DNA from 2 places in the Lentilactobacillus sp. TOM.63 genome. Region 1 is predicted to be linked to the other one. Evidence: riboswitches for the same ligand, from Rfam matches in the RefSeq annotation. Region 1 holds a riboswitch; the other holds the start of a gene.
The links. Region 1 has a riboswitch for cobalamin ahead of QUF07_RS12145 (DUF5776 domain-containing protein). Riboswitches for the same ligand answer to the same signal wherever they lie in the genome.

Region 1 (8,747 bases):
TGGACATCAAATTCCAGGCCTTCAACACCATGATCAATCGCATAAATAAATCCATCCAGAGAATTTTCGACAAACTTGTGGGGATACCCCCGATGACCAAAAATTAAGGTATTCGTTTTCAATTTGAATAACTTCCTTTCCATTCTCTCTTCGCTACATCATCAGCCGATGCCTATCTACCATCGGCCTTATTAGTGGTCAGCAGATTAGCATTCATGGCTTTGTTGGCGGTCGTCAGGGCACTATCGATATTGCCGCCGTTATAGACCGTTTCCATCGCCGTTTCTTCTAATTCACGGGTTAATTGCATCCCTTCCATCAAAATTCCCGAGTTGGCATTGTTCGGTTTGGCGCTGGCAAGTTGTTCACCGGGAACTCTGGCAGCTGGGATCTTCTTATAAAGATTCTGTAAGGCTTTTTCTTTTTGCGACTTTTTATTCAAAGCCAAGTAGCCGGTCGCAACCTGCCAATTAGCTTGATTCTTAGCACTTTCAGCGTACTTAATGAACTCAAAGGCCCCCTTTTGAACCTTCTCAGGTTTATCGTTTGAAATCCACAGGGCCGCACCACCAATTCCGACTCCGTTAGCTTTGGTCCCATCCGGATGAGGGAAGTAGCTAATGCCAAGTTTGTTCTTATTGCCGGTGGTTAGTTGGCCAATATAGGCTGACGACTGAACGAAAATTCCTAATTTACCAGCCAGGAAGGCCGCAATTTCATTGGTTTCAGCGCTGGCACCAGAACCATAGTTCACAAAGTCGCCTGATTTGATGTTAGTCCGAATCCACTTAAGAAATTTAACCGTGTTGGGATTGTTCACATTAATTTTGGTTGGGTTACCTTGGTGACCGTCGCCGTTGTTAATCAGCTTGGTCTTATCGTTAGCTAAAGCCTCTTCAAGCAACCAGCCATAGATTTCCATCGTCATTCCCTTTACTTTATGGTGAGACTTTGCGTACAATTCCTTAGCGACTCGCGTAATTTCACTATAACTAGGCGATTTAGAAGGCGGGGTAATGCCATATTTTTTCAACAACGTTGCGTTATAGTACAACACTGGCTGCGACGTGTTAAATGGCATCGCTAATTGTTGCCCCTTATTTGAATAGAATGAGCGGGCAACTGGTGAAATGTCGCTGGTATCATAGTGATCTTCATCAATGAATTTCTGAACCGGGGTCGTGTACTTGCTGTGCATCATTTGAGCAGTTGAAATATCAAACGATTGAAATAACGCAGGTGAGGCGCTGGTCCCATGACTTTGGATAATCTTTTGGACCGCTTCATCGTAGGCCCCTTCGTATTGAGGAATGACCTCATACTTATTCTGAGATTTGTTAAAATTATCAACCATCTTATCCAATGCTTGTTCAGCAGGGCCACCCATTTCATGCCAGAAAACAATTGGGGTTCGGCCGGCTTTGGCGTTGGTTTCACTGTGGGAAGCATTGACGAAAACAACCCCAATGGCAACCACAACAATCGCAATAATTGGAAGCAAGTGATTTTTTAAAAATAGACCAATTTTTCCCATCATTTAACCGCACCTTCATTCGCACCTGATTTGAAGTAATGCTGACCCACAAACAGGACAATCAAGGTTGGAATCACAACGATAGCCGCAGTTGCTTGAATCATGCCCCAATCGTTGAACGTTTCCTCTGACTGCAGCTGGCGCAGCCCATTTTGGACTGGTCGAAACGAATTACTGAAGGTTGTCAACATTGGCCACAGGTATTGGTTCCAAGCACCTAAGAAACTGTAAGCTCCCAGTGTGATCAATGGGATTCGGTTATAGGGCATCACAATCTTCCAATAGAATTGAAGATGACCAAGGCCTTCGATATCCGCAGCCTCCTTTAGTTCAGCGGGCATCTGCTTAAACGATTGCCGTAACATGAAGATTCCAAATGCCGAAGTTAGAAATGGAATAATCATCACTGAATAACTGTTCAACAAGCCTATCGCTTTAACGGTGGAGAAGTTAGGGATAATTTCAGCTTCAAATGGTAGCATCATCGTCGCCAACACGAGAACAAACAGAGATCGTTTGTACTTGAAGTCGAGGAACACAAACGCATAGGCACTCATCGAACAAAACAGAAGTTGAGCAAACATCGTCACAGTCGAAATCACCAGACTGTTGCCTAAATAATGCAAAATTGGGGTTTGCGTGAAGGCATCAATATAATTCTGAAACGATAAATCGGTACTTAAAAAGTTTCCCTTGGCAATTTGCATGGTGGGCAAAAAGCTAGTCCATAATCCAATAAAGAACGGGGCTAACACCACCAGTGCCAAGACGGCTAGGAGAATATAACTCCCAATATTCCGAGCCAATTTAGGCTTTGCGACAACATTCATTAGTAGTTCACCCGCTTTTCCAAAACTTTAAATTGCAATAACGTGAACAGCGCAATAATCACGGTCAAAATCAATGATTCCGCACTTGCTTGCGCAAAATTTCCACTATAAAAGGCATCCTTATATATTCGGTAAACCAACATGTTAGTCGCATTGGTTGGCCCACCTTTAGTCATCAAATCAATCAGGCCAAAACTCTTGAAACCTGCAATTAGAGTCACAATCGAAACAAAGAACAAAGTTGGTGAAATTGATGGAATCGTAATGTGGAAAAATTGGAATCGCGACGAGGCGCCTTCGATACTGGCAGCTTCATAAAGTGTCGTTGGTACGGACTGAATGGCCCCAAAGAGGATCAGGAAGGTAAAGCCAAGGTTCATCCAAACGGTGGTGATAATGACTGCGACCATTGCCCACATCGGATCAGTCAGCCAGCCGATCATTGGTAAGTGCAACCAGGTGCTAACAAGTGATAGAAATCCGGTAGATGGATTGAAAATAAACAACCAAAAGATCGCAGCTACTGAAACAGAAACCCCCATCGTGGAGGAAAATAAGGTTCTAAAAATGCCGATACCAGCTAATTTTTTACTAGCCAGGCTGGCAAGCAGCAACCCCAACGCAATCGTTAAGGCGGTAACTGCCAATACATAAACCATCGTGACCGCCAGGCTGTTCAAGTAATCTGCCGACGTCAATAGGTTAATGTAATTAGAAAGTCCCACAAAGACCGTTGGTTTCCCAACCGTATTTGTTAGAAACAAGCTCAAATAGAGGGTTTTAAACATTGGGTAGAAAATGAAGATACCTAAGATCAATAATGACGGTCCTAAAAATAATAAGGCATAATATTTATCTTTTGCGTTTAACGAAAAATCCTTTTCAGATGCCTCAATCTTCGCTTTTGTTTCCGCTTGGTTGATTGGGGCCGTCGAACTACCAGATGCAGGTGATTTAAGCATGAACGTATGCCTCCTTCGAGATATCAATTCGCTTACCAGTCGCATCGAAGAACATCAGGTTGGAATCTGCAGTGACCTTAATGGGTTCATAATTCCTGAAGTCAGCCTTACCAGGAACCACCACATGAATGTCATGACCGCTATTCAATGTGGCATAAACAATGGTTTGGTCCCCGAGGAATTCGGTGTTCTTCACAACCGCATTGGCATCAACGCCTTCTGCTAGCTGAACCTTCATGTCATCAGGCCGAATGCCAATCTGCAAGTTTTCTGCAGGCGCTGCTTCATCCAGTACAATTTGTAAATCAGACGAGACGTTGACCATATGACTATTTTCTTCAGAACGGGTTGCTGGCAAAATGTTGATCTGCGGTGTTCCAAAGAACTTAGCCACAAAATCATTTCGGGGATTTTGATAAATTTCGCTAGGGGTTCCGATTTGCTGAACATGGCGATCATGTAAGACCATGATATGATCAGCCATCGTCATAGCTTCAACTTGATCATGGGTGACGTAAATCAAAGTTAATCCTAATTTACGTTGAAGGGCATAGATTTCTTGACGCATTTTAATTCGCAATTGGGCATCCAAGTTGGAAAGCGGCTCATCCATCAAACAAATTTTGGCATCGCTGGCAACCGCTCTGGCTAAAGCAACTCGTTGTCGTTGCCCACCGGATAATTCACGGGGCTTGCGTTTTGCTAAATCAGTTAAATTAACCATCTTCAGGGCTTCTTTAACCCGAGCATTAATATCGTCAGTCGCTAATTTTCGAGCTTTCAATCCAAACGCTACATTGTCCCAGACACTTAGAAACGGGAATAACGCATAGTTTTGGAAAACCATCGTCAGCTTTCGGGCCTTTGGGGGCAGGTCGTTCACAACCGTATCATCAATCTTGACTTCACCGGCAGTAATGGGCGTCAGGCCGGCGATCATTCGCAATAACGTACTTTTACCACATCCGGAAGGACCAACGATGACAAAGAACTCACCCGTTTCGACATTAACTGAGATGTCTTTTAAAACTTCGGTTTGACTATCGTAATCCTTACGAACATTGTTTAGAGTAATTGACAAAGATCTCACCTCAAAATCATTTATTTGACTACGGTCCTTATTGTGGGGGGTCAATGTAAAAACGATGTTTAGCGGGTGTAAATATTTAGTAAACGTTTGAAACGATCTAAAATCAAATGGGAATATTCTCAGGATCGTTCTGCTATGAAGCTTAAGCTGAAAGGCCATGACGTCATTAGAATCCGCTCTTCCCCAAGCCAAAAAAAGTGACCTCCCAAAAGAGATCACCCATCACATATCTATTCAAATTATTTTATCCATTCAATCATTCACGACTCAATTTGGTTCAACGCTTTGGTCATTTTTTCAATTTCGTCCGTCAACAATCCCGGATTCCGATAATTTTTCTCGAAGTCCTTAGTTCTCATCAATAATTTCATCATCATTCGGTATAAGAAATTAAGCCGGTCAAAATCAACTTCACCACCAAAGGAGGCAACTTCTACCGCATGATCAAGTAAGCCTTGAGGGAAATACTTTTTAAAGAACGCCGCTGAAGGATCGCGAGTGAGACAGCACAAATACAATGCCAATTTTTTCTTCAATAACAACGCCTGATTCTGCCGGCAAAACCGAATCACGGTCGGTTGAATCTTTCCCATGTAAATCGAACCGCCAATTACGACAGTGTCATACCCATTCAGACTTTCGGCTGCATCAATTGGCTGAATGGTCACTTCACCATCCAGCTGACATTTCAAAAGATGGGCACACTTGTCTGCATTCCCATACTTGGTCGCAAACAAAATTAATGTTCTCACAGCAGAAGACCTCCTTTGGCAGACAAGTCGTTAATCTATCACCTACATCTTATCGATAGAATTACCTAACTGTCAAAGAATCCGTTTTACAAATTAATCAACAACGTTCTTTGGTTGGCCATCCAAGTAAGCTTTCAAATTATCGACCGCGATGCCCATCAAGCGAGCCCGAATTTCAGTGGCTGCCCAAGCAATATGGGGTGTCAAAAAAGCATTTTTGGCGGTTAACAGTGGATTATCGTGATTAATCGGCTCCACTGACGCAACGTCGGCCCCGAGAGCATACAGCTTCCCAGAGTTTAACGCTGCGGCAACATCAGCTTCATTGAGCAGCCCACCACGAGCAGTATTGATCAGAATCACCCCATCCTTCATTTTAGCAATGGCCGCTTGGTTGATCATATTTTCAGTTTCTGCCGTTTGGGGAGTATGCAGGCTGATCACGTCAGCTTTGGCATACAACTGATCCAAAGTCACCTGAGCAATCCAATCTTCGGCCACATCCTTATGATGATGATTATAAAAAATCACCTTCATCCCAAATGAATGGGCAACCTGAGCAACGGCTTGTCCAATTCGTCCGAAGCCGATAATTCCCAACGTCTTACCAGTCAAAGAAATCAAGGGCGTCTTCCAGAACGTAAAGTCTTGAGCAGTAGTCCACTCGCCGTCTCGAACGGCTTCACTATGAAGGCCAACCTGATTAGTGATCTCCAAAAGCAACGCGAAAGTGTGCTGGGCAACCGCATCGGTCCCATAACTTGGAATGTTGGTCACAATAACATTGTTCTCCTTAGCAGCTTCAATATCGACAACGTTATACCCAGTCGCCAAAGCGCCAATATATTTTAACTGGCGAGCCTCATCAATGACCTTCTTATCCAATCGGGTCTTGTTTGTCAAAACAATTTCGGCATCCCCGATTCGCTTCAGAATTTCAGCATCGTCATCCGCTGTCCGGTCATAATTAGTCAACTTACCAAACTGTTCAAACCCTTCCCAGCTTAAATCACCAGGATTTAACGCATAACCATCCAAATCTACAATTTTCATATGTCGACCTCCATTAATAATTTATTAACATGATACAGCAGTTAGCGACTAATTTCTGCCTTTCAGTTTTAATTCATTATCATTGCTATTTGTTGGAAACGGTTACCCCATGTGTTACAATTTTCATTGTTAAGAAGCATCATAATTTCGGAAAAAGGTGAAAATCCTTTACAGCCCCTTAGCTACTGTATGATGGACTAATCTGCCGCAACTCACTGGTAAGAAGACAGCATTAGGATGATATCAAGTCAGGAGACGCTTATGATGCGGATTGCAAAGCTTCTAAAGGGTTGGCTTTGTCAATTAATAACCTAGTGATGCGGTATGTAGACTGGTTTCAGTCATATCCGTATTCAAGTTATCAATGATGAGCCGCCCTAGCTAGATTCTTAGCTGGGCTTTTTTGATGGGGAAGTGCTGATTTTATTGATTTATTCTTAGGACAGCTGCGCAAAGCAACAATCTGCTCGTAAGCACCTCGAACAAAAATTCCCCAAACCGGAATTTCCGTTCAAGGCGACTTACGTTCCGATTGTTAACCGCTTTGCTCCGCTCACTTATTTTTGAGGAGGGTATTATGAAGAAGAAACAGTTGGTTTATTGGATCTCACTCATTTTGGGCGTCTTCCTATTAGTTATAGGCGGCGGCTCAACCGCCAAAGCTGATACTGCATCAGACGTTGACGCAGCAATTAATGCAGGGGTAAGTAACACGGCACAGAAGGGCAATTCACTTGGTGCTTGGGACGCGCCAATTTTAGCAATGAGTCCAAACGGCATTACAGATGCACAGGCACAGACTATTTATAACACAATTGTTTCGAATAATGCCTACATTAGTGGAAAAACAGATTTAAGGTATAACGCGATTTCTGACACTGCGGCTATTATTGGTCTCAGAGCAATTGGAAAAGATCCCACAAACGTTGATGGCAAGAATCTCATAACTCATGTTGTTACTAGTGCTAACACAGCAACAGATTTCTACGCAATCGTAAACGATCTGGAGGCACTCAGTACCGGTAATTATGGTTCTGCAGCTCAAAGTGCCAAACAATCGTTAATCACTAACTTAATTGATAAGCAAGAAACAAATGGTTTATGGATTGACAGTTACACTGATTCAACTACCAAAAAACAGGTTTCAACAACTCTTGATCCCACTGGTCAAGCAATATTAGTGCTTGCTATGAATAATACCGACCAAGCAACGGCCACAGCACTCCGGAAAGCCGTTTCTGCAGTTGAAGACGAACTTTATCAAAAGGATGGTGGCTTTGTCGCAAATTCTAATCCGTCTGGTTCGGAAGCTGAGACCAATTACAATAACGTCACTTTAACCAACGCTTTGGCAACTTATGGCGTTAATGTGTATTCCTCACTGAATGGCGATTCGAATTATGCCTCTCCAATCCAAAGGTTACTCGACCAAAAAGTAACTTCCACACCAAGTGATACTTTCCTACTTTACGAAGGGACCTTAGCTTTACAGCAAGCAAGATTCACAAACGATGGTGGTCACGGTTCAATTCTTAATTTTGATCAAAACCCATCATATACAGTAGGTCAGCTTGGAGCTTTGAATGCTGCGGCAAACGCTAAGAAACAAGCCATCAACAACGACTCCTTAGCAACCGCCACTGATAAAAGTAACGCCATCGCCAGCGTCAATCAGATTCTGACAACTTATACTGACAAGATTAATGCTGACAGTACAAGCGCTGCCGCTATTGCTGACCGAAACGCCGGCGTTACTGAAATTAATAATGTCGTAGTCACTCATAGCCCCGCTACAACAGTAACCAACAATGGCCTTTCGGTGTCAACGACTGCGCCAAGTCCGCTAACAATCACGCCGATTAGTTCACCCACGGTTGCCCCGACAACAACTCAGAAAACCACTGAGCAGCGTCATTCAGCCAAAGGCTCTGTTGTTTATGGCTTGACTACCGTTAGATTATACAAGGGAACCAACTTTACCAAGGGAAATCTTTCAAAGACTTACAAGAAACAAGCTCGGATCAATCGACCAATGTTCTTAGTCATTAACCAAACGACTAACAAACAAGGTCGAGCCATTTACAAGGTCAAAGATCTCAAGAGTGGTAAAACCGGTTACACGTTATCTGGTTCGAAGTATTTTGCCAATGCTTACTATTCCGCAAAAGTAACCAGAATCAAGGTAATCAGTCCTAAAGGAATCAATGAATATGGCAAAGTTCAACTAACCAATAAGAAACGTCATGTTAAAAAGAGTACGGCGTTATCAGTCAATAAAGTGGTTAATTATGGTAACACTACTCGGTTACAATTAACAAACGGTCACTATGTGTCTGCTAATAAGAAATTGGTTTTAGCAACCAAGATTAACAAAACAAGCGGTGCCACAAGTTCAACCACCACAGCAACGACAACTAATGCCAATCCAGCAACGCCCAACTCAACAACGCCATCTTCAACAACAGTTGTTACCCCAACCACTTCAGGTTCAACGACAACCAATAACGGTGGAATCATTTCAAATAA
Region 2 (21,290 bases), on a different contig from region 1:
AACTGAAGCGGTTTTATAACGACAGCCTGCCCGCCACATCCCCAAACGAGCGGGAGTAAATGATTTAATCTTTAGATAACCCTCTCGATCGTGTGGATGAGGAACTAGAAATTGTTTACGTAAGTCAATTTTCGTAATGTCATCCAACACTTCACCCGATGCAACAGAACCAGCAGTTGTACCAGAAGCGATGTTGCTACCCTGAGTGTTAGAAATTGCTTTCTTTTCTGAAGAACCTTTACCTGAAGTCATATCTGTTAAGATACCTTCGATCATTGTTTTCAAATCTTCTTCATTCATGTCATATCACCTTCTTCTTAGTTTAAGAAAATCGAAGCATCACCAGCACGTTCGGTTAATTTGCCGTTATGGCTGAGATCCATATTCTCCATCCATTCTTCAAATTCTTTAATTGGATGATAACCAAAGATTTCACGAATTGTTGCGGTTTCTTGATATCCAGTTGACTCATAGTTCAACATAACATCATCAGCATGAGGAACCCCCATAATGTAGTTACAGCCGGCTGCACCAAGAAGAACTGCAAGGTTTTCCGCATCATTTTGATCTGCTTTCATATGGTTGGTGTAACAAACATCACATCCCATTGAGATTCCTTGTAATTTACCCATGAAATGATCCTCTAGCCCTGCTCGAATAACTTGTTTTGAGTTATATAAGTACTCAGGGCCAATGAATCCAACCACAGTGTTTACAATATATGGATCAAACTTCTTCGCGAATCCATAACAACGTGATTCCATCGTTAACTCATCAGCGCCAAAGTTTGCTTCTGCTGATAATTCAGATCCTTCACCAGTTTCAAAGTACATCACATTAGGTCCAGCAGCTTGTCCCTGATGAAGCGTTAGATCACGAGCTTCACTGAGCATATCTGCTGTAATACCGAACGCTGTGTTCCCTTTTTCTGAACCAGCAATAGATTGGAAACAAAGTCCAACAGGTGCCCCACGCTTGAGAGCTTCCATTTGAGTTGTAACATGCGCTAAAACTGAACATTGTGTTGGGACATCCCACTGTGCCCGGAATTCTTCAAATTTGTTCAGGATCTTAACAACATTATCTACTGAGTCATCATTAGGGTTTAAGCCGATAACTGCATCCCCAATGCCCATACTCAATCCTTCCATCACTCCGGCCATAATACCGTCAATATCGTCAGTTGGATGATTTGTCTGAAGTCTTGAAGAGAATGTACCTGGACGACCAATCGTTGTATTAGCAGTCTTCTCAACATCAATTTTCTTTGCTGCAACAACCAAATCCATATTTGTCATTAGTTTCGTAACTGCAGCCGCCATTTCAGACGTAATCCCTTGGCGAATTCGTTTGATTTCGTGATCTTGCGTATTATCATCCAAAATCCATTCGCGGAAATCTGAAACCGTCCAATTCTTAATTTCTTCGTAGATGCGCTTATTAACACCATCAATAATAATCCGAGTAACCTCATCATCTTCATACGGAACAACTGGATTGTTATATATGTCTTGAAGTGTTAAATTACTCAACACGACTTTTGCAGCAACTCGTTCAGTTGCGTCTGTCGCAGCTACACCAGCTAACTCATCTCCTGATTTAACCTCGTTGGCTTTTGCCAGGACTTCCTTTACTGATCCAAAACTATACAAATGATCAAATAACTTCGTCTGTAAAATCATTCTGTTGCCTCCTTTTACTACTTAATATTTGTTAACCGAAAACTAAAGTCTTCACGATAACCGGCAATACCTCTCCCCCAGCAATTGGTTCTCCAATATCGATGTAATCGCCATTTTCAACTTTGACACTATCAATGCATACAAACGGGTAATGCGCCGGTAATCTCGCAAACATACTATGCCCTAAAGCCTTTGCCATATCTTCATGGATCATGATAATCAGTGGCTCATGTTTAGCTATCAATACCTGAGCGCCTTTAACAATCCCTGCAGCATAACGCTGAACATCATCGAATGATGGGCTATGTTTCCCAACTAATGCAATTGCCACGTTATTGAGTTCGTTTTCAACCTGATACCAGCTAATCTTTTCACTTATTTTTTCTGATAGGTCCTCAGACTCTAGTAGCTCATCACTCTGAGCAATTTTGAGAATTGGTAAATTCCGTAAGGGCAGGATACCGTCTGTATAAGCAATTGTGCTACCAGTTACGTCAGTTGTATGAGATCCTGCACCAACAACTGTTGCCCTAATTGTTTCAATCGATGGATAAACTGTTTTCTCTTTGAAAATGAGAGAATTGCGAACGCCACTTCCCAATAGCAACCCAATATCCCCATATCGAAACTCATCGGCAGGCATTGTTTCATTCAAACAATCGGCTACACCTCCTGAGAATGTAACGCCGTCAATCCTATTTTCAGGATGAAGAGGATGATTGGTGATGAACGTATCAAAGTATGGGCTCTTGGTTCCTAAGCCGATTGAATTTTCTAACACTTGAACTAAACAATTGATAATTGGCTTTAGCTCATCAGCAGTTACAATCATTTCTTCTTGGATATTTAATTCAAGAGAACTGATTAATTCCTTTACCTTAGGAGAAATATAGGTAATTCTGTGTTCTTTAGGTGTAACTTTTATAAGTCGTCCGCCAACGTCAAAGCACGCGGTATCAATAATGTCTTCATCGCTGAACAACCCCAGGTTACTTGTTCCACCCCCAATATCCATATTGACAATATTTTTTCGATGTTCTTTAGCTAGCAGGTTCGTACCAGCCCCTTTCCCTGCAATGATACTTTCTAAATCAGGTCCAGCCGTTGCAACAACAAAGTCACCTGCATATCCGCTCAGTGCTTGAGTGACTGCGCTCGAATTTTGTTTTCTCGCAGTTTCACCTGTTATAATGACGGCTCCCATTTGAATATCCTGCTTGTCAATTCCAGCTTTTTGATACTGATTAGCAACAAATCTCTTTATAGCATTTGCATCGATTTCAGTTTGAGTTGATAATGGCGTAAAGATAATATCGCTTTTATATATAACTTCTTTTTTTGAAATATTAATTCTTGGAACTGAAAATGCTGATGCAAAATTTTTAATCGTTAATCGAGATAATACGAGTTGCGTAGTTGATGTTCCCAAATCAATTCCAACGCTCAAAATTTGATCATCTTTCATTTCGCCCCTCCTTTCAAAAAAATGGAGCTCAAGATCAAGCCACTATTACTTCTAGAAGACATCTTCTAGAAGAATCGTAGGTTTGATCTTGAGCTCCATTGCTCCTTCGCAACTTCAGTGTTGCGTTTTTTGATCAAATGAGAAACTAACGTCCGTTCCCTTTTGTGATGATTCAATTTTCAAACGACCTAATAACTTATCGGAAACATAACTACGGATTATTGTTAACCCTAAACTACCAGTACGGGTGTGGTTCAAATCAAATCCAATTCCGTTATCTTTTACTCTTATGGTAATTATCCCATCGGCTTCTCGACCTTCAATTAAGACTCTGCCGGTGGAAATAGTCTTTGCTGAAAAAACGTGCGAAACAACATTTTGAAGGAGTTCATTAATGATGATCGAAACCGTCACAACTTGATCACTATCGATTTGAATTGACGGATCAACATCTAGTTCAATGTTCAGTTGATCTGCTCGATCATTTAATTGAACAAAGTGAGAAATTAATAGCTGAATCGATTCTTTTAAATTTGTCGCGTCTCCAAGTTGTTTGGACATCAACTCATAGGTCGATGCAATTGCCATAATTCGGCTAACACTTTCATTGAGAACTTTTTTTGCCTCCGCACTTTTCAGACGACGTTGCTGAATTCGTAACAGAGAAATAACAGACTGCAAGTTATTCTTTACTCGATGATTAATTTCGCGAAGCATTACTGACTTTGAAACAATCTCCGCTTCCTTAATTTTAACCTCCGTTCTGTCCTGAATCAGGATAACCAATTGCTTACTTTTTTTATTCCAAAATTTTCTAGACAGGAAAAAATAATTTAAATAATTAAAATTCGTAATCATTGGTTGACTAGCCTCTGGCATTTGTCGTAGTTGCTGATACACGTGGTCAAAAGTCGTGCCATCAAGAGAAAGGTTTTCGTAAGTTTGACCGATAACGTTTCCAATATAGCCAACCTTTTTATACAGAGCTAATGCAGTCTGATTGGCAAGAACCAATTTGCCACTCTGATCAAACCCCAAAATTGCATCACCCAGCTGATCAGCAACATTTCGATCTAAGCGCCCAAACATTTGAATTGCGGCCGATATATCGTTGTAACGTGTCTTTCCGTTTTCACCCTCAAAATCATTTAATACATCATGTGAAACATCGGACTCAACAATCGTTGTCCCAATAACTTTGTCACCATTCAGAATCGGAAAAATCTTTTGATGAATAAGCTTTTGTTCTTGAGTTTTTGCCAACAAATTTACTGATTTCAGCTTTGTCCCAAATGTATGGAATACGCCAGGCTCGTTTTCTCTCAAGGCAGCCTTGCCAACAACTACTTCGTGATAAAGGGAAGGCACATTTTGGGGAAGCTTATGATAAACAACCAATGCATTAGTGTTGAAATCATTTAAAACATCAATGAAGACATCAAAATCTTCAAAATTTCGATTATTTTCAATTGACTTGATCTCTGTTACTAATCGGCCAATATCTTTTTCGCTTAAACTTGTATATTCGCGACACATTTCTATTAGTTTATTCATTAGGCATCGACACTATCAATTCGGCAATATCATTCATTGGTCGTCGTTTACTCATACTTAATTTACGTAGCATTTGATAAGCAGCATCTTCTGACAAATGATTCTCCTGCATTAGAATTCCTTTTGCCCGTTCAATAATCTTTCTTTGCTCTAATTTCGTATGGAGTTGTTGAACCTTTTCATTCAATTTGTTGGAACGTTTACCATATGCAAGTCCAACTTGTATTGTAGTGAGCAAGGAGCGCTCTGATAGCGGTTTCACGAGATACCCGATTGCACCAATTTGACTTGCAGTAGAGGTGTCCTCCTCATCGCTATATGCAGAAAGGTAGACAATTGACTCTGCCAACTGTTCATCCAAAATCTTTCTCCCAGCCTTTAATCCATCAAGCAAAGGCATCCTAATATCCATAATCACAACATCCGGTTTTTCCTGTTGGCAAATGTCGATAGCTTCGAAACCATCCCCACCTTCACCAACAACTTCATATCCAGCTTGTTCAACTATGTCCCGGATATCCATTCTTGTGATTGGCTCATCATCTACAATAGCTATTTTTTCTTTCATGGTAAACACTCCTTATTGAAACGCCAATTTCTAAATGTACAACAACGCAATATCTTGGAATCCAATTGTTAACAATTGAGCAAAGCGAATTAAAACAAACCTTCGTAAATCCTTTTAAAGTATAAAGCATTTAGTACAATGGCGTCAATTAGGAATAACTTTTTTCTAGTATATCCAAAACTTGTTCTTGGCTCGGCTTTCTTGGATTAGTGACCGTTGTCCCATCTTTCAAAGCGGCAGCGGAAATTTCATTCTTCGTTTCATCAAACTTTTGTCGATCCAGTCCATACTCGGCAAAACTTGCTGGCATTTTAAGCCTCTTTCGTAATTGAACAATTGTTGTAATCAATCGTTTTACAGCAATTTTGGGATTATTAACAGGAATTCCAATCAAGCGAGCCAAATTTGCATACTTAGTGGCGGCTCGATTAGGTTGTTCCATAATTCCTTTATCCAATTCTGAATTAAAAGCAATAATTTGTGGCATCAGGATTGTATTCAACCGACCATGGGCAATATGATATTGAGCACCAGCAGCGTGGGCAATCCCGTGGTTCAACCCAAGATTAACTAGGTTAAATGCCATCCCGGCAATACGAGAAGCATCATGCATCTTTTGTCTGGCTTCCATATCTTTTCCATCTTTGCTGACACGCTCCAAGTACTTAAATACCATTTGGAACCCTTTTTCGGCGAGGGCATCCGAAAAATCGTTTGCATCAGTAGAAACGTAAGCCTCTAAGCAGTGGGTCAATACATCCATCCCAGTATCAACCGTAATGTTTTGTGGAGCCGAGGCAACAAGTTCCGGATCTAGCAAAGCAATTTTAGGTAAAATGTCATCCGTCACTAATGGATATTTAATCCCTTTATCGGTATTGGTAATGACAGCAAAATTCGTAACTTCTGAGCCAGTACCACTCGTCGTCGGAATAGCAATCAAATCCAAAGTTTGATCATCCTTGGCCATCTGTTTGGCAAAATATTTCATTCCTTTACTTGCATCAATTGCCGAACCACCGCCAACAGCTACCAACAATGTAGCACCGAATTTCTGAAGTGCTTCAATACCTTCAACAATTGTTGAAATTGATGGATCTGGATGAATGTCTGAAAAGATTTCGATTTTGTTGTTACTTTTCAGATGATCAGTAATTTGATCCAAATTACCTGATTTCACCATGAATGGATCTGTTACAACAAAGATTCTTTGATCATTAATCTTATTCAATCCAGCAAGGGACCCATCACCTGTCCAGATCTGAGTTTTAAACTGTATTTTTTCCAATCAGCAAACCTCCTTTATAAACATTTAGTTTATAAATAAAAACAAAACGACGCTTCGGGACACCTATGATCTAGGTATCCCAAAGCGTCATTGCTTTTTTAGTACGCCATTGTAATAGTATTATTTTTATTTACGAATGAAGTATAGCGCTTACATTTATGAATGTCAACAATTTCTCTTAACAAAAAAAGCCGCTATTTGGCGACTTCCCATAAACGCCGTTGTTTATGTTATTGCACGCCTTTGTACAATAATTTGTTGATATGAAAAGCACTCCATCTAGGCTCGAGACAGAATGCGATGCGGGCAACAAATAAAAAGATCTGACTTATAGCATATCGCTAATTACAGTGGCGAGACCGTACCGGAATTACACCGGTTTCCATTTATCCGTTGCACTTATTCAAATCAACAATCAAACGATATCATAATTAACATAATATAGTCAACATTATTTATCTAATCAACCCAATATCTCATCATAATTAAAAAGCTTCCATGAACTCGCAATATTTAAAGCTTGAATTATGTAAATGTAAGCGTTACACTTATCACAAATGTTTGGCAAAGGCGCCAAATAATCTACTCATGGTTGAGCAGGTTATTTGGCGTCTTTCTTTGCGTACTAAGGAGTGAACTTACATGCAACTATATACTAAAGTTGGCGATAAAGGTATGACTAAATTGGTCAATGGTAGCACTGTCAGTAAAGATTCCGATCGAGTTTGGGCATATGGAACTATTGATGAACTAAATACTTATATTGGCCTTTCTATTACTAAACTTGATTCAAATGAAAATGAAATCAAAGCAGAACTTCTTCATCTACAGCACTGCTTATTTGACTTGGGTACTGACCTGGCCAATCCAGATTTAACACCAGAAGCCATGCGATTTGAGCCAGATAATTTAAGTTGGTTAGAAAAGTTAATCGATAGATATCAAGATGAGCCGCCTGCTATTAAAAGATTCATTTTACCTGGTGGCAGCGAGCAGTCAGCTCTTTTTCAAGTGTGTCGAACAACCGCTAGAAGAGCAGAAAGGCAAATTGTTACATTAAATTGGAGTACAAAACTCCCAGCTGATTTATTAAAATTTGTCAATAGGCTGTCTGATTATTTTTATGCAATCGCAAGAGTCATCAATTATCGACTACACACCCCTGAAGTATTTTATGAACATGGTAACCAGGTCTTTAAATAAAGTCGTTTTAAGATGATTTAGGAGGATATCTTCATGAAAACCAACGTCATAAATATAAATAATTTGACAACTGCTAAATATCGTTCAATTGCCAACTTTTTAAACCTATTCTCAAGGGTAAGTTTAATTGATACGTACTTATATTTTACCGAGGGAGTATTCTTAAGCGGAGGTAACGCTTACAGCAGCAAGCTCTCCCTTACGGATCACATTTCATTCACGGAAAATGATGTATTTTGTTTAATACCAATTTCAGACGGTAATTCAGTCATTGGGTTTATTATCAGCAACTCAACCAATGTATCATCAAAACGAATTGAATTTATCCGACAAACATTTGTCAACTATTTTAACCACCATGATGAAATTGACCTCTCCATTTTGAAACCATTATTTATTCATGATATTGGGGAAATTAATAATCTCCCCAATTTCTTTTCTACCACAAACACTTCTTTTCAAAGACTAGAAACGAATTCTCGGTTTAATAATTCAGAACAAACAATTGATGTCGTCATTAAATTTGTCAACAATAATATCAATCGTAGTTTATCACTTCAAGCCATCTCAGATAAAGTCAACCTTGCTCCCACTTACATTACTACGGAATTTAAAAAAAGATTTCACATAAATATTACAGAATATATTACTAATCTGCGAATTAAAAATGCTTGTAATCAGCTTTTGACCACAAACAATTCCATTCGTGAAATTTCTGAAGAACTTGGCTTTGTCAGAACAAGCTATTTTTCAAGAGTTTTTAAAAATCATACCGGTTTATCCCCTCTTCAGTACCGGCAAATGAACCAATTAGCAGACAAAGCCTAGTTCAGAGCATAAATAATAAAAAAACAGTTTCGATGAGACCGGGACATATATTAATTTTAATCCGTAATCATTCACTTAGATCACCGTAGCCACTTAGATAAAAGCTGCGCCAAACGGCTGATCCTCGCCATTCAAGCAAAAAAAGTAATGCATTCTGATTTTGGAATGCATTACTTTTTTTCACTTAAATTCTGGGATCAAATCGCCTTTCATCCTAATCTCTTAATCTAAACATTCCCACAATATCACCTTTACTTTATAAATAGATCCATGAGGTTGATTAATGTTGTTCATACTTCTCAAACTGCGTCCTCAGATACCTGGTCGTCAAACTCTGAGGATTTTTAATCAATTCCTGTGGCTGGCCCTTCGCCACAATTTTGCCACCTTGATCACCACCGCGGGGACCCATGTCAATCATGTAATCCGCGTTGGCCATTAAGTCCAGATCGTGGGTGATCATCAACACCGTGGCGCCTTGATCGATTAGTTGAGAGAATACCCTTAGCAATACTCGCACATCCAGTGGGTGCAATCCCACCGTCGGCTCATCAAAGATAAATAACGTATCATTCTGGCTGCGTTTCATGTGAGAAGTCAGCTTCAAACGCTGGGCTTCCCCACCGGATAAGCTTGGAGTGGCCTCACCTAAATGAAGATATCCTAATCCCATCTGTTGCAGCACATTCAGGGTCTGAGCCACCGAAGAATTATCCTTAAACAGCGCAATTGCGTGATCAATATCGTAATCCAAGACATCTGCAATTGACATTCCCTGCCACTTCACCGCAAGGACTTTGTTATTGAACCGTTTCCCGTGGCAGGTTGGACAAACCTCAACCATATCCGGCAGATATTGAATATCCAGCGAAATCTCGCCGGTACCCCCACAGGTTGGGCAAGCACCCTGCTTATTGTTATATGAAAAATAGCTGGCAGAGTAGCCGGCCTTTTTGGCAGCTGGCAAGCCTGCGTACAGTTTTCGCAAATTATCCATAATATTCGTATAGGTAGCCACAGTTGACCGAGCATTTTTCCCGACTGGCGTCGCATCCACACTGACAATGTGTTTTAATTTTGCAGACTCAAACTTCGAAATGTAATCCGGCATTGACCGGTGATGGAACTTTGCTTGAAAGGCATCCAGTAACCCATCAAGGACCAAGGTTGTCTTACCAGCACCAGAAAAACCAGTGATGGCAATGAGGCGATTGACAGGGAACTGCGCAGTCACATTGTTTAAATTGAACTTGTGCGTAATCGTCAAAGAAACGCTGCCCTTGACAAATACATCATCTCTCACAATTTGGCGGGTTACCAATTTGCCCTCACCAGTCAAAAACGGCCGAACCAGCGACTGTTGACTGTGATGAATTTGTTTTGGCGTTCCTTGATCAATCACAGTCCCACCATTGGCGCCGGAACCAGGACCAATTTCAATGATCCAGTCGGCGGCATCAATAATCGCCGTTTCGTGATCGACGACAACCAGCGAATTACCCTGATCGATTAATTGATGAAAGATTTTGATCAACCCCGCCACGTTATCCGGATGCAACCCAACCGAGGGCTCATCCAATACATAAAGGACGCCAGTGGTCTGGGTCCGCAATGTCCGCCCCAACTGAATCCGTTGCAGTTCACCGGTTGAAAGACTGGCACCGGCCCGATCCATCGTTAGGTAATCGAGGCCCAGATCCAACAGTGGTTGAACTTGATTAAGTAACTCGGTAGTCAGATTATTCGCCAATTTTTGCATATCCGCCGGCAGCCAAGTCTTAATTTGGTTCACGAAATTTGGCAGGTCGCTCAATGGCATTTTACTTGCTTCAGCAATATTCTTGCCAGCTACCAGCTGATTGAGTCGGTCAGGGTTAATTCGCGTCCCGTGACAAACCGGGCACGTGAAGAACCGGTAAAATCGATTCAACCGCTTCAAAGCAACATCACTTTTAGTTGTTCGCATACTATCTTCGATGGCATTATAGGCATTTTCGTATAGTGCGTTATCCATATGAAAGACGCGGCCGTTTTTGCTGGGAATGTCGATCGCATAATGCTTCTGGCCACCATGCAAAACCATTTCCCGTTCCTTATCGGTCAACTGATTATAGGGAACGTCGATTCGAACCCCAGCTGCTTGAGCCACAATTGGCATGAAGTTACGCCCAGGGGTTCGCCATGCGGCAACTGCCCCATCCTTAATGGTTTTCGTTTCATCACCAATCAGCCGGTCAGGGTCAAGCTGTTTGGTGATCCCCAGCCCCTGACAATTCTTGCAGGCACCATCGGAATTAAAGGCAAAATCTTCCGCGCTAAAAGCATGAAATTTAACGCCACAAGTCGGGCAAGTGATGACGCCCATCGTGTCGTCTTGTTTATCCATTGCCTCGGCAATCTTGATTGTTGGTGGTACTTGATGGCCATTGGGACACTTTGGTGAGCCTAATCGGGAGTAAATCAACCGCAAGACATTGAAAATTTCGGTCATGGTTCCAACTGTCGACCGAGCACCTGGGACAGTTGGCCGTTGCCGCAGTGCGAGTGCAGACGGAATATGGCGGACTTCTTTGACATTTGCCCGGCCAACTTGACTGATCCGCCGACGAGTGTACGTTGCCAAGGAATCAAGGTAACGGCGAGCCCCTTCAGAATAGAGGATTCCCATCGCCAGTGACGATTTTCCTGATCCCGACAAGCCGGAGATCGCAACAAATCGATGTAACGGAATGTTGACCGAGATTTTTTTAAGGTTATTAACGTTGCCGCCAATGACTTCGATTTGAGTTGGTTGAGATTGATATGACATATTGGACTCCTTTCGAAAATTCATTTGGATATTGTTATAATCTAGGTTATCACTAGAATTTAATTCTCGCCAAAGATTCCACATCATTTTGATTTTCCAAAATGAGTTGACAAACCGAAATGAACCTGTTAGTTTTATCAGTGTTATCTCATTTGATTTTAATAATGTTATCTAAACAATTTGATTCGGAAAGTAATTACCAAGCATTGTTCAGAGAGTCGGCAGTTGATGAAAGTCGATCTTTGTGCGGGAATGAAAATGGCCGATGATTGGCTGACGCGATCGGCATCCTCGAAAACGGCAGACGGAGTGGTCTTCGTTAAGGGACACACCATTTCTTACATGAGATGGTTGAAGAGACTTTTTTAGGTAACTGATTAAGTGAACTCAGGATAGCATCGCGATCAAGCGCTTCTGTATTTATTTACAGAAGTGCTTTTTTTATTCAAAAAATTAAGGAGTGGTTAAGATGACAAAGTTGGCAATTGTGACAGGTGCAGGACAAGGAATTGGTGAAGGAATTGCTCACCGGTTGGCGAAAGACGGTTACGCAGTTGCCGTGGCTGACATTAATCAGCGGACGGCCAAGAAAGTTGTCAAAGATTTAAAGGATGCGGGCTTCAAGGCAAAAGCCTACTACGTTGACGTCGCCCACCGAGATGAAGTATTCGACCTGGTTAAAACGGCCGTCAAAGATTTCGGTGAATTAGCTGTTTTTATCAATAACGCTGGCGTGGCTTTTATCGATTCATTTGTCAACTCGCACCCCAATGACGTCGAACGCCTATTAGATGTTAATCTGAAAGGAACCTACTGGGGTGTTCAAGCAGCTGCAGAACAGTTTATCAAGCAAGGCCACGGTGGTCGGATTGTCAACGCCGCCTCACTTGCCGGCGTTGAAGCCTCTGCCCTGCAAAGCGCTTACTCAGCCTCAAAATTTGGTATCCGTGGTATCACCCAATCCGCGTCCAAAGAATTGGCAGAATACCAGATCACTGTCAATGCATATGACCCGGGAATTGTCCGCACCCCACTTCGAGACGGTATCGACAAGCGAAGTGCCGAAATTAATGGCATCACCGTCGAACAGCAACGGGCCAACTGCCTTTCGGAAATTTCCCTGGGTAGAGAGGCGACGCCGGCAGATGTTGCCGAAGTCGTTTCCTGGTTTGTTTCGAAGCACGCTGCCTATATCACCGGCCAGTCCTTGCTGGTCGATGGCGGTATGAGATATCAATAAAATAAACTCTAACTAAGGGAAGTGAAAATATGGCAGAAGCAACAAATCCAATTATTGACCTTCACGACGTCAGTGTAACGTTCCAATCAAATGGGAAGACCCTGCACGCCGTTAATCACGTTAACCTACAAATTGATCAAGGAGACATTTATGGCATTATCGGCTACTCAGGAGCAGGCAAAAGTACTCTAGTTAGAACGATCAATCTACTGCAACGGCCAACTACTGGTACCGTGACGGTTAGTGGCCGCCACCTTCAGCAGCTTACCAACCCAGATTTGCGAACAGCCCGCAAAAAAATTGGGATGATCCTTCAGCACTTTAACTTACTCAATTCCAGAACTGTGTTGAATAACGTTGAATATCCCCTCTTGAGCCAATCAATTAGTAAACATGATCGAAGAGCAAAGGCAAAAAAGCTCCTCGAATTAGTTGGGTTGGGTGAATTCGAAGCTTCTTATCCCGAACAGTTATCCGGCGGTCAAAAGCAGCGGGTCGCCATCGCCCGGTCGTTAGCCAACGATCCAGATATCTTAGTCAGTGATGAAGCCACGAGTGCTTTGGATCCTAAAACGACTAACGATATTTTGAAATTACTCAAGCATCTCAATGAAACCCTTCACCTCACCATCGTCTTAATCACTCACGAAATGCAGGTCATTAAATCCGTTTGCCAACACGTTGCTGTTATGGATCAAGGCAAAATCATTGAACGTGGTCCTGTGGCTGACGTGTTCTCAGATCCAAAACAAGCCCTCACCCAGAATTTTGTCGATTCATCCGCCAATGTTCCAGAAGCCCTTGCCCAAATCAAAGCTGACGAAAGCCTACAACAGCTCACCAATAATGAACGATTATTGTATTTAAAGTTCAGGGGAAGGGCCACCAGAGAATCGTTAATTTCCGATCTGACCGAATCATACAAACTGAAGGCCAATATTTTATTTGGTAACATTGAGCGAATCGGGTCCACTTCAATTGGTTACTTAATTATCATTCTATCTGGCGAAACCAAGCGTTTAGCCGACGGGATCAATTTCTTAAATCAAAACGGGGTTAGTGTCCAGCTGATTCCCACCGACAAGAAAGGAGTGAACAAGCATGTTAAAGCAAATATTTCCTAACGTCATTCATATTTGGCCTCAGTTTACCCAATCCATTTGGGAAACGATTTATATGACATTTTGGTCATCCTTGATTGCCGGTCTCTTGGGATTAGCAGTTGGCATTGTCTTAGTTATTACTCAAGAAGGCGGGATTGCCGAAGACAAAGCTGTGTATAGTTTGACTGATAAGCTCGTTAACCTGCTTCGATCGATTCCTTTCATTATTCTGCTAGCCGTCATGTTCCCAATTACCAACTTCATTGTCCACACAACCGTTGGGACAACCGCAGCGCTGGTCCCCTTAGTTGTTGGCATCTTTCCATTTTATGCCCGCCAAGTTCAGAATGCCTTACTTGAGATTGACCCTCAAGTGATTGAGGCTGCCCGCTCAATGGGGTCCAGTATTCCAGAAATTATTTTTCGAATTTACCTCAGAGAAGGGCTGCCCGATCTGATCAGGGCATCAATCGTCACGATTATTAGTTTAATTGGCTTAACCACGATGGCTGGAGCAATTGGGTCTGGTGGCCTTGGTGACATTGCTATCAGCATTGGTTATGCCCGCTTTGAAAACGACGTCACAGTCGCCGCAATGCTGGCCATTTTGATCATGGTCTTTCTCGTCCAAATCATTGGCGATTGGCTCGCCAGAAAAACAGTCCATTTATAAAGGAAAATGAAAATGAAAAATCATAAAGGAATTATCTATACCCTACTCACCATTGTCGTCATTATCGGTATCGTCTTTGGCCTCCACGCATTAACCGGCAGTTCTGCCAACTCAAAGAACGCAACGATTACCGTGGGATCGCAAGGATCGGATTATGACATTTGGAACCATATTGCTAAAAGTCCCCAGGCTAAGAAGCTCGGATTGAAGATCAAAGTCAAGCAAATCACTGATGGTGTTCAGCTAAACAACGCCACTGCCCAAGGTAGCGTCGATGTGAACGCCTTTCAATCTTATTCATATTTAGAAGCATACAATAAGGAACATAAAACCGCCCAATTGGCAGCACTAGGCACCACCTACTTAGAACCACTTGGAATTTATTCCGATAAATACAAAAAGGTGACTCAGATCCCCAACGACGCTACGATCGCCATCGCCAACAATCCGGCGAACACTGCACGGGGGTTGTTGCTGCTTCAAAGCGCTGGCCTGATCAAGTTAAAGAAAAACTTTGGCACGCTGGGTAACACTAATGACATTGTTTCAAACCCTAAGCATCTTAAATTCAAACAAATTGATGACACCACTGGTCCTCGAGTTCTCCACAACGTCGATGCCGTTTTGATTTCAAATACGGTGGCACTGGAAGGCCACTTGAACGTTTTGAAAGACTCGATCTTCCACGAAAGAATCGATACTGATACCAGAAGTAATATCAACGTATTGGCAACTGCCAAGAAGAACAAAAGTAACGCAAGCTACAAAAAGCTGGTCAAACTGTACCATGAACCAACAATTCAAAAATACATCAAAGATCAATATGCCGGAACAAAAGTCGAGGTGCAAAAGCCGCTTTCTTATTTGAAATGATGATCTAGATATAAAAAACAATCTAATATTCGTCAGCAAAGTGTTTATAAATGCAACTTGGTTTTCCATTCTTATATTGATAAAGCTTGCGATAAACGGCTGACCCCGGCTATTTAACAAAGAGGACCAACTATTCCAAAAATCCGGAATAATTGGTCCGCTTCGTTAAATTCTGGGATTAAATCGCCTTTCGTCCCAATCTTGCAATTCATGATTTATTTTTCAGTCGCTAGATAAATTAACGTTCCATTATTTTGACTATCATCCAACTGCTCAGAGGGATATGGGGTTGTGAAATATGAACTCGGACTGTCTTGGGCGCCGTCAAACGATGCAATTCCAATATAGTCGTTATTCATACTTTGGCGTTTCTCATCGGTATAACCGTTATCATTTAGGATGCTCTTGACATGATTAATTCTTGGTGTGATTGGTTTGCCGGCTGTTTTGCTTAAATACCACATGATGTTGTCACTGTTTTGACTTGCACCAGCAGGCTTCATCCCATCAACATCCACGTAGTTCGTGTAATTTGGGTCAAAGCTTGGTTTGTTGTCAAATCCAGTCACGGCAGCTTTAGATAAATCGAGCTTCAACTTGGCATTGGGAAACAGCTTTAGAATTGCTCTGGCCAATCGCTGTGATCGGTCTGTCTTAACATAATGAGTAAAGGCTGATTCAGAGGAAAAATCAGTTGGCGATTTTGCTAGCAATCGAGTAAGATAGCCACTCCAGACCCAACCTTTGATCTTGAAATTCGAACTGGCGCCCACATAATAGTAAACTGCTCGTTTGCCGTTGTAATTTTTAACCTGAGCGTAAAAAACGTACCAGTTTGAATTTGGATAATTCTTAATGTTATGCAGCCGCTTCGTATGACGGTAATTCCATAGATATGCCGATTTGTTGAGTGATTTGGCTTTGTACGGCACAGAACCCACTTGCGCCTTCTGATAGTCAAAAGTGTAATTGGTCGGAATCTTGCTGGCTTCGGTAACGCTGTTCATCATGATTGCAAAGCCGAAAATCGTTCCCAATAAAATCAACGTTAATTTTAATTTGTTTAACATAATTATCCCCTTTTCAGAATCATTCGATCTCTAAATAACCCCATTTTGCATTCAACAATTAATTATACCAGCAAATGATCGATGCCCGTCAACCATTGATTGAACGACCCGTGAATATTTTTATTTTGAAACATCTTCATTGTCACCCCATCGAAATTTATGTTAATGTGAATTCAACAATCCAAAAGTTTATTTAATCACTATGGGGGGGAATCTCTTAATGCATTTAATCAAAGCTCAACTGACAAAACAATTAGCAATCACTGCTGGCGCGGCGATCGCAATTCTCTGTTCTTCAGCAATTGCGGCTCATGCTTATACCGACTTAGGAAACGATATTCACATTCAATACGTGAAAGTTAAACGGCCAATTTTTACGGGGCAATACACTAAAGTTAATGGTAAAAAAGGTCACAAAATTATCACCCCGAAAGGCACCATTCTGAAGCTTGAAGCAACTGGTTCTACCAAAGAAGGTCCATCTTTTGGGCAACTAACCCGGGGCCTCGTGAGTTACCAAAAGCAGCAACACATTTATCAGGTTACCAAGGGCCCTGAATTGAATGTCAAACAGTACAATACGAAATACTTCACCCCATACAAATTAAAATTACCGATCCGAACACTGGCTCTGCAGGCCGGAAATGGCTACACCAACAATAAAGCCGGTAATTATCGACCAATCTTCTACATTACGCTAGATGGCTACCTGCAGTATTACACCACCGCCCGGCTGAAACATTACGGCGTTCTAAACAGTTGGCAATCCACCAAAGCGACCGTAGTGATAAATAATCCACTTTGGACGATTAAACCGAGTGCCTCTGTGAAAGTTAACTCATTCAAAGTTAAGGGAAATACTTCCTACATTTATTTTAAAAAACCAATTAAGGGGCTTGCTGCCAAGAAAGTTTCTGCAAAATACTATCGATTAGCAATCAAAAAGTTGCACAGCCAGCATCAAGAGTGGCGTTATGGCGATGAAAATTGGCAGGACGTAAGCTGGATCACCTACAATGTCGGTGACCATCCCTTCTATAATTTAGTGGATATGTCTGCAGGTGATTAATTTTCTGAGACATAGGAAGAAATTGGGACGAAAAGCGATTTGATCTCAGAATTTAAGTGAAAAAAGGCGGCTTGCAAAATTCGAATTTTGCAAGCCGCCTTTTTTTAACTATTCAATTGTCTTTAGCTTACCCCTAAATTCATCAAGGGTCTTGTAGCCTTTCTTTTCCATAATGGCTTTTAATTCTTTCGAAATCCGTTCAAAAATTGGCGTTCCGTCAAATCCAAAAGCCGTTCCGATTTGAACAAGGTTGGCACCGCACAGGACGTGCTCAAAGACGTCCTTACCGGATTTAATCCCACCGGTACCGATGATTGAAATTTCTGGTCTCAATCGTTGCCGTAAGGCTCTCACGTTGGCTAAAGCAGTTGGCTTGACGTAATCGCCACCCAAACCACCAAAGCCACCCTTAGGTTTGATGACCACTGATTCAGTTTCGGGATCAACAACTAAACCATTGCCGATCGAATTAATAACATTAATGTAAGTCACCGGAAAATCATTCAATACTTCGGCGATGCCGTCAAACTGGTTGAAGTCAAAGTATGGGGGTAACTTCAAGCCTAATGGTTTCTTGAAGAAACTAAAGGCTGACGTCAACACATCCCTAACTGCTTCAAAGTCATAACCTACTTGTGATTTACCAGCAATATTTGGGCAGGAGAGGTTCAATTCAGTCAAGCCAGCAAATGAACTGGCCTGAATTTTCTTGAGCATTTCAATGCTTTGGTCAATCGATAAACCAGCAACTGATAAAATGACTTGTTTGCCATTCTTGCCTTGATTGGCTTCAGCAAATTCCAAATAATAATCCAGCCCATGGTTAGGAAGTCCCATCGAATTGATGCAGCCCATCGAAGTGGCTTTCATCCGGGGACTTTCATTCCCTTTTCGAGGTTCTGGCGTGGCACTCTTCGTCACACAACCACCCGCATCAGAATCTAAGATCTTATCGAGCTCTTCGGTTGTGGCACAACGAATGCCAGCTGCGTTTAACAAGAGGTTGTCAAACTTGTAGTCACCAATTTGTGATGCGAGCGAAATATTACTTTGCATTTGCTTCCTCCCGTTTTGTCCAGTCCCAAGGGGCTTTATGCCAAGTTGATAATCGTGAGTACTGTTCATCTGAGAATTTGTTTTCTTTATGACCTTGTTTGATCAGTTCTGCGTAACTTAGAAGGGGTGCTAATTTGGTATCGGCAGCGGCAAAATTCTTGTCAGCATCAGGCAAGCCATAAGTAAATACTGAGGCCACGCCAATCACGTTAACGCCCTCGTTGCGAACCGCTTTGACAGCGCCCAACACACTACCACCCGTGGAAATTAAATCATCAATCAAAACAACCTTGTCGTCCTTGGTAATCCGACCCTCAATTTGTTTGCCGGCACCGTGATCTTTAGGCTTGGCCCGCACGTAGATCAGTGGCAGGTTCATTCGTTCGGCAACCCAAGCAGCATGTGGAATTCCAGCGGTTGCCACACCGCCAATAACCGTTGCATCAGGATAGCTTTTCTTGATATTTTCAGCTAAGCCATCCGCAATCATGTCGCGTAATGATGGAATGGAAATCGTCAATCTGAAATCAGTGTAGATTGGGGACAAAATGCCACTTGCATATCTAAATGGCTTTTCAAGGTTGATACTAACAATTTGATTATCAATTAATGATTGAATGATTTGATCAGTTTGCATAATTCCACTCCTCTAATAGTTTGTGATAAGCGGCGACTGGATCGGTTGCCCGGATGATTGGCCGGCCGACAACTAAGGCTGAACTGCCATATTCAGCGGCTTGCTTAGGCGTTGCAGTTCTTGATTGGTCATCCTTAGGAAAATTAGCAGGCCGAATTCCTGGGGTGACGTATAAGAAGTCATCGCCCACTTGTTTTTTCAATGAGCTAACTTCAAGTGGCGAGGTAATGACCCCATCGGCACCGGATTGCTTGGCGAGTTTTGCCAATGAAACCACTTGATCAACCATATCTAACCGACAGTTCTGCTCATTTTTTAAAGCATCATCAGTGATGGAAGTTAATTCTGTCACCGCCAAGAGCTTAGGGCTTGGAACCCCAGCTTCTTCACTGCCAAGCTCCAGGCCTTCCTTTGCGGCAGCAATCATTTCTGAACCGCCTAACGCGTGAACAGTCGTATAGGTGACGCCTAGTCGACCAATTTGCATCATTCCCATTTTAACCGTGTTGGGAATATCTTGCAGCTTAAGATCCAAGAACACTTTGAATCCTTTAGCCAAGAGTTGGCGAACAATGTCGGGACCTTCCCCATAGAAAAGTTCCATCCCAATCTTCACAGTCATGCCCTCATCGCTTGGAAACTGGTCGATGATTTTGAATAGGCCTTCCTTGTTAGCAACATCCAATGATACAATTAATGGTCCTCGCATAATTACCCTCCATCTAATGACATAAAAAGAGCCCGAGACTGCAGAATTCAGCACACTAACGCACTCATCCTCGCAAAATCACGGACTCTTGATTTAATTTTCGTCCGCTTTTGGCCTCTCTGAACCAAATTAAAGCTCTTTTATTTGTTAATAACTTTATCACGTTGACAGACGCAGTTCAAGTGAATTCTGTCTGCTTTTATTAAAGTCAAACAGACAATCACAGATATTCTGAATTGACGCCTTGCAATCCCCCAATATCCATGTAATAATGTGAACAACAAAAATAACGAATGTCAGCGAGCATTCATTTGGAGGAATTCGACATGGAAAATACCAAAGCATCACTTACGCACAGCCATACTTTTACCAAGAATCAGAAATGGGTTATTGCTTCTACCAGTTCTGGATTCGCATTGGAAAATATGGATGTGCTATTTTTATCGTTTGCGATGAGTTCAATGATCGGCCAACTACATCTCAGTGGTGGCGCTGCCGGATTAATTGGTTCAATCACCAACTTGGGCATGTTGTTCGGTGGTGTCATCTTTGGCTTGGTCGGTGACCGATTTGGCCGAGTTAAGACGTTTACCTATACCATCTTCATTTTTGCCTTCGCAACTGCCATGATGGCTTTCGCCAATAACATTACATTAATTTATATTTTGCGGTTCTTAGCTGGAATCGGTGCCGGTGGTGAGTACGGTGTCGGTATTTCACTGATTGCTGAATCGTTCCACAAGAACCAAATCGGTAAGATGACTTCAGTAGCCGCAATCGGTGGCCAAATTGGGGCTATTTTAGCTGCAGTTACAGCGGCCTTGGTCATCCCCACGCTTGGTTGGCACGCACTCTTCCTCCTTGGAATCGTGCCGGTTGTCCTGACATACTTTGTCCGTCGTCACTTGACTGAAACCACTGAGTTTGTCCAAGCTAAGAAAGCCGAAAAAGAATCAACTACCAGTGCCGTATTCAAATACATGTTCAGTTCACCAAAATTAGCTTATCAAAGTTTCGCCTTGATGATTATGACAACTGTTCAAATTGCCGGCTACTTTGGCCTGATGAACTGGCTGCCAATCATCGTTCAAAAACAACTTGGCTTAAATGTTTCCGGCTCATCACTTTGGATGATTGCCACAATCATCGGGATAAGTTTGGGCATGATGACTTTTGGTTCAATTCTGGATTACTTTGGTCCACGCCGCGCATTTGGTATCTTCCTGCTTGCTTCGGCTGCAATGGTCTTCACGATTACGTTGGCTCATAACACGGTTTCACTATTAATCATCGGTGCGATCGTCGGCTTCTTCTCAAACGGAATGTTCGGCGGTTACGGCGCAGTCATCAGTCGCTTGTACCCAACTGAAATCCGCTCAACTGCTAATAACGTGATTGTCAACATCGGCCGGGCAGTTGGTGGCTTCTCGTCAGTGATCATTGGTATCTTGATGGATCACTAC

Region 2: another riboswitch for cobalamin. It lies ahead of QUF07_RS03135 (1-propanol dehydrogenase PduQ); the one in region 1 lies ahead of QUF07_RS12145 (DUF5776 domain-containing protein).

The regions. Positions count from the first base shown of each region.
Region 1 is NZ_JAUCAP010000086.1:601-9,347, reverse strand. It holds gene QUF07_RS12180 (glycerophosphodiester phosphodiesterase family protein) at 1-122, opposite strand, end outside; gene QUF07_RS12175 (ABC transporter substrate-binding protein) at 173-1,534, opposite strand; gene QUF07_RS12170 (carbohydrate ABC transporter permease) at 1,534-2,364, opposite strand; gene QUF07_RS12165 (carbohydrate ABC transporter permease) at 2,364-3,326, opposite strand; gene QUF07_RS12160 (ABC transporter ATP-binding protein) at 3,319-4,407, opposite strand; gene QUF07_RS12155 (flavodoxin domain-containing protein) at 4,677-5,168, opposite strand; gene QUF07_RS12150 (D-2-hydroxyacid dehydrogenase) at 5,262-6,221, opposite strand; cobalamin riboswitch at 6,316-6,498, shown strand; gene QUF07_RS12145 (DUF5776 domain-containing protein) at 6,799-8,747, shown strand, end outside.
Region 2 is NZ_JAUCAP010000009.1:37,246-58,535, reverse strand. It holds gene eutC (ethanolamine ammonia-lyase subunit EutC) at 1-300, opposite strand, end outside; gene QUF07_RS03155 (ethanolamine ammonia-lyase subunit EutB) at 318-1,682, opposite strand; gene eutA (ethanolamine ammonia-lyase reactivating factor EutA) at 1,714-3,147, opposite strand; gene QUF07_RS03145 (histidine kinase N-terminal domain-containing protein) at 3,262-4,701, opposite strand; gene QUF07_RS03140 (ANTAR domain-containing response regulator) at 4,694-5,269, opposite strand; gene QUF07_RS03135 (1-propanol dehydrogenase PduQ) at 5,418-6,557, opposite strand; adenosylcobalamin (AdoCbl) riboswitch at 6,825-6,968, opposite strand; gene QUF07_RS03130 (cob(I)yrinic acid a,c-diamide adenosyltransferase) at 7,200-7,760, shown strand; gene QUF07_RS03125 (helix-turn-helix domain-containing protein) at 7,794-8,588, shown strand; gene QUF07_RS03120 (excinuclease ABC subunit UvrA) at 8,869-11,397, opposite strand; gene QUF07_RS03115 (acetoin reductase) at 11,867-12,637, shown strand; gene QUF07_RS03110 (methionine ABC transporter ATP-binding protein) at 12,667-13,761, shown strand; gene QUF07_RS03105 (methionine ABC transporter permease) at 13,739-14,413, shown strand; gene QUF07_RS03100 (MetQ/NlpA family ABC transporter substrate-binding protein) at 14,426-15,286, shown strand; gene QUF07_RS03095 (D-alanyl-D-alanine carboxypeptidase) at 15,502-16,356, opposite strand; gene QUF07_RS03090 (hypothetical protein) at 16,577-17,425, shown strand; gene QUF07_RS03085 (dihydroorotate oxidase) at 17,534-18,481, opposite strand; gene pyrE (orotate phosphoribosyltransferase) at 18,471-19,118, opposite strand; gene pyrF (orotidine-5'-phosphate decarboxylase) at 19,108-19,827, opposite strand; gene QUF07_RS03070 (MFS transporter) at 20,154-21,290, shown strand, end outside.